DNA from 2 places in the Dickeya ananatis genome. Region 2 is predicted to be linked to the other one. Evidence: predicted binding sites of a transcription regulator. Region 2 holds the regulator's gene; the other holds the start of a gene.
The links. Region 2 encodes PurR, which represses purine synthesis genes. Its sites were predicted from a motif close to CANGCAAACGTTTGCNTG; they were not measured.
Positions count from the first base shown of each region.

Region 1: the regulator PurR is predicted to act here: its motif matches at 2,557-2,574, upstream of serA (phosphoglycerate dehydrogenase).

Region 1 covers NZ_CP040816.1:104,084-110,253, reverse strand. Annotated here, with positions in the region: gene FGI04_RS00470 (LysR family transcriptional regulator) at 1-24, opposite strand, end outside; gene FGI04_RS00465 (zinc-binding alcohol dehydrogenase family protein) at 135-1,136, shown strand; gene serA (phosphoglycerate dehydrogenase) at 1,243-2,475, opposite strand; gene rpiA (ribose-5-phosphate isomerase RpiA) at 2,856-3,518, opposite strand; gene FGI04_RS00450 (LysR family transcriptional regulator ArgP) at 3,715-4,608, shown strand; gene FGI04_RS00445 (oxidative stress defense protein) at 4,640-5,362, opposite strand; gene FGI04_RS00440 (IclR family transcriptional regulator) at 5,511-6,170, opposite strand, start outside.
Region 2 covers NZ_CP040816.1:1,417,013-1,423,182, forward strand. Annotated here, with positions in the region: gene FGI04_RS06130 (riboflavin synthase subunit alpha) at 26-682, shown strand; gene cfa (cyclopropane fatty acyl phospholipid synthase) at 827-1,978, opposite strand; gene purR (HTH-type transcriptional repressor PurR) at 2,409-3,434, opposite strand; gene cydH (cytochrome bd-I oxidase subunit CydH) at 3,820-3,909, shown strand; gene FGI04_RS06150 (C40 family peptidase) at 4,013-5,050, opposite strand; gene FGI04_RS06155 (Grx4 family monothiol glutaredoxin) at 5,380-5,730, shown strand; gene rnt (ribonuclease T) at 5,828-6,170, opposite strand, start outside.

The DNA of each region.
Region 1 (6,170 bases), 1.3 Mb from region 2:
CATATCCTGCAATTGTCTGAACATGATTGTTCTTCTCAGTCGAACACGTCGTTAGTGATTGTCCATCTTATCAGTACTATCGACGGGTTCTACACTGTCGTTACATCCAACACGCAACGATGGAAACATTGATCATGACAGTAAAAGCAATCGCCGTTGACCCCAGCTCTCCTGATAATTTCGTAGAAATCACGACCGAATTACCACAGCCCGGTGAGTATGACCTGTTGGTAGCCGTAAAAGCGGTGTCGGTTAATCCGGTGGATACCAAAGTACACGCAGGATTACGTCGAAACGGTCTGCAACATCCGCGCATTCTGGGGTGGGATGCCAGTGGCGTCGTGATAAAAACCGGCTCAGGTGTCAGCAACTTCAACGTCGGAGATGAAGTCTGGTACGCCGGTGATATTACGCGCCCAGGCAGCAACAGCACCCATCAGTTAGTCGATGCCCGCATCGCCGCGCACAAACCCGCCTCACTGAATTGGGCTGAAGCGGCCGCCTTGCCGTTGACAGCACTGACCGCCTGGGAAGGGCTATTTGAACATCTGAATATTCAGCATGCGGCTAAAGGCAAAACGCTGCTGATCATCGGCGGCGCTGGCGGCGTCGGTTCACTGGCAATTTCACTGGCGGCACAACGCAGCGAGGTGACCGTCATCGCGACGGCGTCTCGTCCCGACTCAGCACAATGGTGCCGCGACCGTGGCGCACATCTGGTGGTGGATTATCGCCATCTGGCTGATGACCTGAAAAAGCAGAATATTGAGCACGTAGATTACATTTTCTGCCTGAATGACACTGACGGTCATTGGGATGCCATCAGTCAGTTAATCGCCCCGATGGGACATATCTGTACCATCGTGGAAAATACCCGTCCTTTAGATCAAAACGCACTGAAGTTAAAAAGCGCGGCGCTGCACTGGGAGTTCATGTTTACCCGCAGCATGTTTACCACACCGGACATAGCTCGTCAGGGAGAAATTCTGCATGAGGTGGCGCAACTGGTGGATAACGGTCTCTTGCAGGGCACCCTTAGCCAGACCCTGAACGGATTAACACCAGAAACACTCAAGCAGGCCCACGAAACCCTACTGAACGGCCATATGCGCGGTAAGCTCGTCATCACACTGTGAGTGCAAATCACCAGTGACAGCGTCAGCATAAAAAAGCCAGCCCGCCGGGCTGGCTTTTTCATCCACGCAATATGCCGTCGGCTACCACCGACTTGCTACTCGCTACTTAGTACAGCAAGCGGGCACGAATAGTGCCGGGGATAGATTTCATCAGTTGCAGCGCGGTATCAGCACCGTCCGTTTCCACATCGATAACCACATAACCGATGGTCGGGCTGGTCTGCAGATACTGTGCGGCAATGTTAATGCCCTGCTCAGCAAAGATGTTGTTAATCTGCGTCATGATACCCGGACGGTTTTCATGGATGTGCAGCAGACGGCTGGCACGATCGCTGTGCGTCGGCAACGATACTTCCGGGAAGTTGACAGCAGACAAGGTAGAACCGTTATCAGAGTATTTCACCAGTTTCCCGGCAACCTCGATACCAATATTCTCCTGCGCTTCTTCCGTCGAACCACCAATATGCGGTGTCAGGATCACGTTATCGAATTCGCACAGCGGCGACAGGAACGGGTCACTGTTGGTTGCCGGTTCCTGCGGGAACACGTCGATAGCCGCACCAGAAAGGTGCTTATTGGCAAGAGCGTCGCTCAATGCCGGAATATCGACCACGGTACCGCGTGATGCGTTGATCAAAATCGAACCTGGCTTCATCAATGCTAGTTCGTTGGCGCCGATCATATTCTGGGTACTGTCGGTTTCCGGCACATGCAGACTGACCACATCACTCATATTCAGCAGTTCAGACAAATGGCGAACCTGCTGGGCATTCCCCAACGGCAATTTGCTTTCGATATCGTAGAAATAGACATGCATCCCCAGGCTTTCAGCCAGGATCCCAAGTTGGGTACCGATGTGACCATAACCAATGATACCGAGCTTCTTACCGCGAGCCTCAAAGCAGCCAACCGCCTGTTTGTGCCAGATACCACGATGCGCTTTAGCGTTAGCAGTCGGAATGCCGCGCAACAACAGCAGCAGTTCACCGATAACCATTTCGGCTACGGAGCGAGTATTGGAAAAAGGTGCGTTGAAGACCGGGATGCCACGTTTGGTTGCAGCCGACAGCTCAACCTGATTCGTGCCGATACAAAAACAACCCACAGCCACCAGTTTTTCAGCGGCTGCGAAAATGTCTTCCGTCAGATGCGTACGCGATCGAATCCCCACAAAGTGCGCGTCACGAATCGACGCTTTCAGCGCTTCCGGGTCAAGCGCCCCTTTATGGTATTCAATATTGGTGTAACCTGCTGCACGCAGATTCTCCAGCGCATTCGGGTGTACCCCCTCCAGCAGCAGGAACTTAATCTTATCTTTTTCCAGTGATACCTTTGCCATTTCCCGACCTTATTTTCAGACTTCAGATATGACGGTTTGCAAACCGGTCTGTGCAAACATAACAAAAAATACGCAGGCGGCAATACAAACGATTGCCTTCGCGTTTTTTCTTACCCCCACCCGTCGGTGATTTCATGGCAAAAAATACTGCCAACCCCCAGCAAGACCAGACAGGGATGATGCGAAATAAGAAAAACTGATATTAAGTACCAAAAATGAGCCGTTAGAGAAAGTCGGATTTTTTAGGTAAAAAAATCCGGCCGCCGTTAACGTGGCCGGACCTCTGCGAGAGATAACAACAATGGCACTCTTTCATGGCACACTTTCAGTGGAATTGCTTCGACACTGTTGTGGCCAGAATAGGTTGCGTCAGGAATGACTTATTTCAGGCGAACGGTTTTCACCCCATCGGCGGTCCCCACCAGCGCGACATCCGCACCGCGGTTAGCAAACAACCCCGCCGTTACCACGCCAGCCAGACTATTGATGCGATTTTCCATCGCCACCGCATCCGACAGATCCATATTGTGCACATCCAGAATAATGTTGCCGTTGTCAGTGATAACCCCATCACGATACACCGGCTGACCACCCAGTTTGACCAGTTCACGGGCCACATAAGCGCGCGCCATCGGGATAACTTCCACCGGCAACGGGAAACGCCCCAGCACATCAACCTGTTTGGACGCATCGACGATACACACGAACTGACGCGCGATCGCCGCCACGATTTTTTCCCGAGTCAATGCGGCACCGCCGCCTTTGATCATCTGCATGTGTGGATTGATTTCATCAGCGCCGTCGACGTAGACATCAAGCACGTCCACATCATTACAGTCAAAAACCGGAATCCCCAGACTTTTGAGCTTGGCGGTAGAAGCGTCAGAGCTTGAAACCGCACCTTCAATTTGATGCTTGATAGACCCCAGTGCGTCAATAAAGTGAGCGGCGGTAGAGCCGGTTCCCACGCCAACGATAGTACCGGGGCGAACATAGTCGAGTGCGGCCCAACCAACGGCTTTTTTCAGTTCATCCTGCGTCATGATGTGCTTATGCCTGTAGCTACGAAAACGTGTGCGTATTATAGGGCATGCCATAGTCAAAAGGAGAGCCCTGCCTGTCAGGTACGGTAATATTTCAGTCTCACGGCGGCAGGCCGGGCGATTTTTTTCGGCGATACCTCACAAAAATGTGGCATATTGCCAAATATAGTTTTTACGCAAAGGAATCTTCACCTTCATGAAACGCCCGGACTATCGCACGCTTCAGGCGCTGGACGCCGTGATCCGTGAGCGTGGCTTTGAGCGCGCCGCACAAAAACTCTGTATTACGCAGTCCGCCGTCTCGCAACGCATCAAACAGTTGGAGAACCTGTTCGGCCAGCCACTACTGGTAAGAACGATTCCGCCGCGTCCGACCGAACAAGGGCAGAAGTTGCTGGCCTTGCTGCATCAGGTGGAATTACTGGAAGAAGAGTGGCTGGGCAATGAAAACAGCAATGAAACCCCACTCTTGCTGTCTCTGGCGGTCAACGCCGACAGTCTGGCGACCTGGCTGTTACCCGCCCTGCAACCTGTACTGGTGGACTCCCCCATCAGGTTGAATTTGCAGGTGGAAGATGAAACCCGAACCCAGGAGCGCCTGCGCCGGGGTGAAGTGGTGGGGGCCGTGAGTATTCAGCCACAGCCGCTGCCAAGCTGTCTGGTGGATAAACTGGGCGCGCTGGATTATCTGTTCGTCGCCTCGCCAGGCTTCGCCAATCGCTACTTTCCTAACGGGGTAACGCGTTCTGCACTGCTGCGTGCGCCAGTGGTGGCGTTTGACCATTTGGATGATATGCATCAGGCATTTTTGCAGCAAAATTTCGACCTGCCGCCGGGTAGCGTACCCTGCCACATCGTTAACTCATCTGAAGCTTTCGTGCAGCTCGCCCGCCAGGGCACCACCTGCTGTATGATCCCCCATTTGCAGATCGAACGCGAACTGGCGAATGGCGAGCTTATCGACCTGACACCGGGGCTATGCCAGCGCCGTATGCTGTACTGGCATCGTTTCGCGCCGGAAAGCAGAATGATGCGGCAGGTGACCGACGCCCTGCTCACGCACGGACGTCAGGTGCTGCGTCAATCCTGATTCGTCAGGCTGACTCGCTTACGCGGCGCCCTCAGGGCGCTCGCTGTAATTCAAACACCACATCCACCTGATCATCAAAGTGGATAGTCTGCTGTTCGTAGGTTTGCGACACCTCGCTTTGCGCCGCCATATTGGTGGTTTTGAACATACGCGCGGCCGGTATCGGCTGGTAGTTGGCAACATGGTAACGAATACTGTAAACCGGCCCCAGCGTAGCGTTAAACCCAGAGGCCAACGACTGCGCCTGTAATGTCGCCTGCTCTATCGCTTTTTTACGCGCCTGTTCACGGTAGGTATCGGGGTTAGACACCCCCAGCTCCACCGCCCGGATCTCGTTAAGACCCGATTTGAGCGCACCATCCAGCAGTTCATTGAGCTTATCCAACTGACGCAACGTCACTTCCACCTGCCGCACCGCACGGTACCCTTTCAGGACCGAGCCGCCGTTCTTCAGGTAATCGTACTCCGGTTGGGTGCGCAAATTGGCCGCGTTGATATCTTTCTTGTCGATACCGTTTTTATCGAGAAAAGCAAAGTATTGCGCGACACGATCATCCACCTGCTTTTTGGCGTCGGCCACGTCTTTGGAGGACACGCTAACTTCTATCGCCAGCCGGGCGATATCCGGCGTTGCATCCACACTCGCCGTACCGGAAGTCACAATGTGTGGCCCGCTGGGCAACTCATTACCGGCCTGTGCCGTCAGTGACGACAAACCGAGTAGCATAGTCAAAACCAGAACGTTCAGCTTCACAGTATCTCCTTTGCGCGTGAGTGAATGACGAAGCCTACCCGGGGCAGGCTTTATTCACTATAGGCGAATGTCTGAATAGGTGAATGTCTGGATAGATGAATGCTCGAATACCGGCTAAGCATCGAGGAACCCAATGCCAGACGCCTGCTCACGCCGCAGGCGGTGTAAATCCTAACTCAAGGGAAATATTGCGGGCGGTTTCCCGTAAGGGGTCAACCAGCGTATCAATCCCCATCTGTTGCAAACGCGCCATCGACAGCGAAATGGAAACGGCATAGGCCACCCGATGCTGAATATCAAACACCGGCGCAGAAATACAGGAAACCCCCAATTCATTCTCTTCCCGGTCCATCGCCAACCCCTGGCGGCGAATTTCCGCGAGTTCCTGTTGCATGACGGGAAGCTCAACGATGGTGTTATCAGTCAGAGGATAAATACTGTTCTGATGGGTCCGCCAGTATTCTGCTGGGTAATCCTCCGCGCCGTAGGCCATGAAAATCTTCCCCATCGCCGAACTGTGCAAAGGCATATGCTGGCCGATGTAAGCGCGGGTACGCATCATGCCTGTAGTCGGTTCCAGCTTATAAATCAGAATCGCGTGGTCATCTTCACGCGTTGAGAAGTTAACGGTCTCACCTACCGTCAGGTTCAACGCCTCAAGGTGCGGTGCCGCTACGTGCAACACATTTAACGACGAGAGCGCCTTCTGGCCGATAGCAATAAACTTGGTGGTCAGTCGATAACTGCCTGGCTGACGTGCAGGCACCACGTAACCACACCCGGCCAGACCTTGCAACAAGCGATGGAC
Region 2 (6,170 bases):
CTGATTAGGAGGCAAGCTCAACACCATGTTTACCGGTATTGTTCAGGGCACGGCGACCGTCGTGTCCGTCGATGAAAAACCCAATTTCCGCACCCATGTCGTTCAACTGCCCCCCGAACTGTTGCCGGGACTGGAAACGGGCGCATCCGTAGCACACAACGGTTGCTGTCTGACTGTCACCCATATCGACGGTGATCGGGTGAGTTTTGATCTGATCAAAGAGACTCTGCGGTTGACCAATCTGGGTGACGTGAAAGTCGGCGATCGGGTTAATGTGGAGCGTGCAGCCAAATATGGCGATGAGATTGGCGGGCATGTCATGTCTGGTCATATCATGTGTACAGCAGAAATAGTGAAAATTCTGACATCGGAAAATAATCATCAGATTTGGTTCCGCTTGTCTGATGAATCGCAGATGAAATATGTGTTGCACAAAGGATTTATTGGTATTGACGGTATCAGCCTGACGGTCGGTGAAGTGACCCGCAGTCGTTTCTGTGTACACCTGATTCCAGAAACCCTGCAACGCACGACACTGGGGCAAAAACGACTGGGCGACCGTATCAATATCGAAATTGACCCGCAGACTCAGGCTATTATCGACACGGTTGAGCGTGTTATGGCTCGTCAGGCAGAGCAACAACAAGCGCTGGCGGCAGAGCTTGCCGCGAAGAGTGAATAGTTGGGGGAATAAAAGGCGTCTGAGTACGCGTTATTCCTGTTATTCATAATAAAAACCGGCAGCCTGACTGCCGGTTTTTGTTTGTAGATGTTCCCTCGTGGGCGAGAGCGGTGGGGGAGCGTGGGCGATATGCCGCCCACCCAGTCATCGCGCCACGCGCATGCCGCCTTCAATTCCTTCGACACTGAATAACACCTGCCAGAGTTGGATGTTGCGTGCGCGAAACGCGCCAGCACAGGCGTTAAGGTAATAACTGAACATCCGCCGGAAGCGCTCGGGGTAGCGTGCTGACAAGGTGGGCCAGTGCTGCTGGAAGCGCTCGTGCCAGGCCATAAGGGTTCGGTCATAGTCCGCGCCGAAATTGTGCCAGTCTTCCATGACCAGATAAGGCTCGCTGTGCTGGGCGATATGCTGCACTGAGGGTAAACAGCCATTAGGGAAGATGTATTTGTCTATCCAGGCATCAACCTTCAGGCTGGTTTCGTTTGCGCCAATGGTATGCAACAGGAACAGGCCGGTGGATTTGAGGTTTTTTCTGACCACCTGGAAGTAGGTATCGTAATTTTTCGGGCCGACATGTTCGAACATGCCGACGGAAACGATACGGTCAAACTGCCGATTCAGATCGCGGTAGTCCTGTAGCAGAATGGTGACATCCAAATCCTGACAGCGCTGCTGCGCCAATGCCTGTTGCTCGCGGGAGATAGTCACACCGGTTACGCTAACACCGTAATGGCGGGCGGCAAATTCAGCCAGACCGCCCCAGCCGCAGCCGATATCCAGCAGTGTCATCCCGCGGCGTAACTGCAATTTCTCGCAAATGAGGCGCAGCTTATCTTGTTGTGCCTGCTCCAGGGTTTCGGCTTGTTTCCAGTAACCACAGGAGTACTGCATGTACGGGTCTAGCATCAGGCTAAAAAGATCATTACCGAGGTCGTAATGCTCCTTACCCACAATCCATGCCCGCCGACGCGATTGCAGATTGGTCAGGCGCGCCATCAGTATCCGTAGCGTATCCTGCCAACGCTGGGGCAGTTGCTTCTCCAGCCCGGCGCGTATCGCACGGTGGAAAAACATGTCCAGCCGTTCACATTCCCACCAGCCATCCATGTAACTTTCGCCCAGACCCAGTGACCCGTCACGCAATATGCGCTTGTACAGTTCAGGGTTTTTGACCTGAATATCAAACGGTCGCGAACCGTTAATGGCGATATCAGCGGCCGATAACATTTCATTAACCAGTTGGAACCAGGGTTGACTGGGGGTACCCAGATCCTCCACATAAGATGAACTCATAACTTCTCCCTACCTTGCCAGATACATGCGTTATACGGGATAAACCAGACAACTATGGCGATGGGGAGGGTATTCGATGTACCCATTCCACACGTCATCGTCTATCCCTGAGAGCCTCAGAGGAAAATAAGAGACAAGCCGACACGAAAGGCGTCTACCCCGGCCGTGACAAACGGTGCAACAGTCATTAGTGGGGTAGAAAAAGTAAGGCGATGCGTACTGCTAAAAGCATCGTCTGATCATGGTTATTGTCGTCAATGACAGTGACAAGTGTATGACTGCTTTAACCCGTCGACAAGATTCATCGGGCTAAAGCAGCACATTGCGTTCTATATTAGGGTGCCAGGGAGGCACGCTTTGGCGCTTTACAGCGCGGTATGGCGGCGGTTGACACACCTGCGAGTGATAACGAAATCGTCTGGCTAATTCATTAACGGCGGTAATCGAGATATGGACCGTCGGCAACAGAACGACGCTCGATCAGCGTCGGGTGGACTTCGATGGTTTGCGCTTCCTCGCGTTTGCTGGTGATGCGGTCAAGCAACATGGAGAATGCCGCTTGTCCCAGTCGTTCCTTAGGCTGATGAATGGTCGTGAGCGCTGGCGTAAAATAGCGGGAGTGGCGCACATTGTCGTAACCGATCACCGAAATATCCTGCGGTACACGCAGGCCCAGTTCATCCGCTGCACAAATCGCCCCCATAGCCATAATATCGCCGCCGCAGAATACCGCCGTCGGTCGCTGTTTTTGCGCCAGAATCTGGTGCATGGCTTTGTAGCCTGATTCGGGTTCAAAGTCACCCTGAACCACCCACTCTTCACGTAGAGGAATATCCGCCTCTTTCAGCGCTTTCAGAAAGCCCAGATAACGCCCGCTGCCAGTATTGCGCCCCTGAGATCCGGGGATGGCGCCGATATCGCGGTGCCCGCGCTCAATCAGATAACGACCGGCCATATACCCACCGGCAAACGCATTATCAACAATGGTATCGGTGAAATCGCTGTGAGCTCCGCCCCAATCCATGACGACCATCGGGATGTGGCGATAATCCGCCAGCATTGACAGCAGTTCAGGCGGGTACTCGGCACACATCACCAGCAGGCCATCAACACGTTTTTGCGCCAGCATGGACAGATAAGCACGCTGTTTATCCTGATTATTGTGAGAGTTACACAGAATCAGCGTATAGCCTCTGGCGTAGCAGCTGTTTTCCACCGCTTCGATAATTTCAGCGAAATAGGGGGCTTCGCTGGAGGTGGCCAGCAGTCCGATGGATTTGGTGTGGTTGACTTTCAGGCTTCGGGCCACCGCACTGGGTGAATAATGCAATTCATCAATAGCTGCGCGTACCGCAGCCTTGGTCTCTTCGGCGACGAAACGTGTTTTATTAATCACGTGTGATACGGTTGTGGTTGAAACGCCTGCGCGTTTTGCCACATCTTTAATCGTTGCCATCTAAAGTGACTCCTGAACTCATCTGTTACAGTCGTGGGTCTGTTACAGCAGTAAATATGTTGTTAATCGTTTGCCTGCGTGAATTTTGCTCCTGCTGGACAACAAGGCAACATTTCAGTAGGAGACATGCCGAGGTGTGTAGCTTGAAGGGAGGGCTGACGCTTCGACCAACGCAGTGTACACGGTAAACTGCGGATTTTGGCCGATTTAGAGCGAAAGGGGAAGAGGCAATTTGTGTTATCTCTGTGACGCAGAAACCGGTTTTTTGACTTCAGTCGGGTCATAATAGACCTATACTTTGTGTGTTTCCCCATCCGCCGGGATACGGTGCTGATTCAGACGTAACGGGATGACGGCGATCATCAGTCACATACAGGAGAATACGATGGATACAAATTTGAAAATGTCACTGTGTAGTACGTTGGTTGCGTTGGCGGTGATCATTGTCTTTGGTTTCACTGCGGTATTGAACTGATAGCAGATCGCCGGTGTAGAAAAAGAAAACAGAAAAGGGGCTAGTGCCCCTTTTCTCGTTATTCATTAGGTCGTTTAGCCGGTGATTATCTGGCGAATCACTGTTAGCGAATGGTCTTCGGTGTCACCACGCGGCGAGCGCCGACATAATGATCCTGCCAGTAATCTTCACTCAATTTACTGATCTTGATATCGGAACCCGATCGCGGTGACTGGATGAAACGGCCATTGCCCAGGTAGACGCCAACGTGGTCGGCAGCGCCGCGGTTGGTGATACGAAAGAACACCAGGTCGCCACTTTCCAGTTCGCTTTTCTTGATGGGAGCCGCGTCACGCAGGTGGAACATCTCATTGGCGGTGCGCGGAATCGGGATTTTTACCACATCTTTATAGGCGTAATACACCAGCCCGCTGCAATCAAAACCTGAATAAGGTGTTGAACCGCCCCAATGATAAGGTTTACCGATTTGGCTCATCAGCTTGTTCATGGCAGTCAATTTAGCGTGCTGATAGCGTTTTTGGTGAGCAGCACTGATGGTCAGCGCCGCTTTATCGTGTTTACCTTTCTTACTTTTACCATGTGAAGATGTGGCCGCTACCTCATCTTCTTCGTCGACCGCCGCTTTACCTTTTTTGTGTGCGCTTTTAGCCACCGCCAGCTCATGGGCTTTGTGGCTGGTTTTAGCTTGCGCCAGCGTCTCTTTCTTTGTTGTTTCTTTTTTTGCCGTTTTAGCTAATACCGCTTTAGTTGCATGAGCACTGTTAGTGGTATGAGTACTGGCAGTATGCGTGCTTTTCTCAGGCTGCGATTTTGTATGAGGGGAATGCGCTACGGCCGCCACCGACTTTTTGTCCGCAGACTTCTTGTCATTGTGCGACTTTGCATTTTTATCATGGCTGGCTACGGTTTTGGCTGGCGTAGACTTCGCGTTTTTCTCCGGTTTTTTGCCGTGCGTCGGCTCCGCACCTTTTTTGTTGGCGTTTTTGGTAACTTTGTTCTTTTTGGATTCATCAAGCGCTTTATTTGCCGTTTCTACGCCAGATTTGCGAGGTAACACTGCACCGCCATGCGGATTAGCCAGCGCCAGACCAGAAAATAGATTACTGAAAAATAATAAAAAGAGCGTAATAAATAACCGCATGATAGTTCTGACCGAATGTTGTCCTCAATCGTTCAATCTTCACAGTATTCCCGAAAATGACCTGATAAAAAAGCGGGAGATAGAATAATCCTACTACAAAATAGTGAGAAAACGTTAACAACAGCGTTTGCTGCTTAATTATCAGGCGATTTGGCGTCGCTTTGTACCGTTACGCGTCGCCCGGATAAAACCCTATAAAAGATAGCGTTTTTTTGTGGCCGTCGCTATCGTTAGAATACAAAACAAAAGAAGCGGTATGCCACGGTTTGCCGCGAGTCATATGAGCGGTCCTGAAGGGCCGTTCATCACGCGCTTGAGGAAGCAATAGAATGACGACAACGACACTTGAAAAAATTCAGCGCCAGATTGCTGAAAACCCGATTCTGCTGTACATGAAAGGCTCTCCCAAACTGCCAAGCTGCGGTTTTTCTGCTCAGGCAGTACAGGCGTTGTCGGCGTGTGGCGAACGTTTTGCCTATGTAGATATTTTGCAGAACCCGGATATCCGCGCCGAATTGCCGAAATATGCCAATTGGCCGACATTCCCGCAGTTGTGGGTGGATGGTGAATTGGTTGGCGGTTGCGACATCGTGATTGAGATGTATCAGCGCGGCGAACTGCAAAAGTTGATTAAAGAGACTGCCGACAAACACCGTTCCGAGCAGGAAGGCCAGCAGTAGTCTTCCTTATTGTCAGGCAGCATTGAGCTGCCTGACAGCCTGTTTATCGTTGTTTTACGCCAGCATAGGACAGCGTGTGAGCAGTAGCTGTACCGCCTTATTCTTCGTCGACAGCCAGTGGCGCGTCTTCGGTATCGCCGACACCGCCCGCCAGCGGCCAACCCCCCATCCGTTTCCACCGATTGACCAGTTCACAAAACAGCTGTGCGGTACGCTCGGTATCATACAGTGCCGAATGTGCCTGACTGGCGTCGAAAGGGATCTCCGCGGCAATACAGGCTTTGGCCAACACGGTTTGCCCCAGCACCAACCCGCTGAGCGCGGCGGTATCAAAAGTGGCAAACGGGTGGAATGGGTTGCGTTTCAGCCCACAACGTTCAGCCGCCGCCATCAGAAAGCTGTGATCGAAGGTCGCGTTATGCGCCACGATGATCGCACGA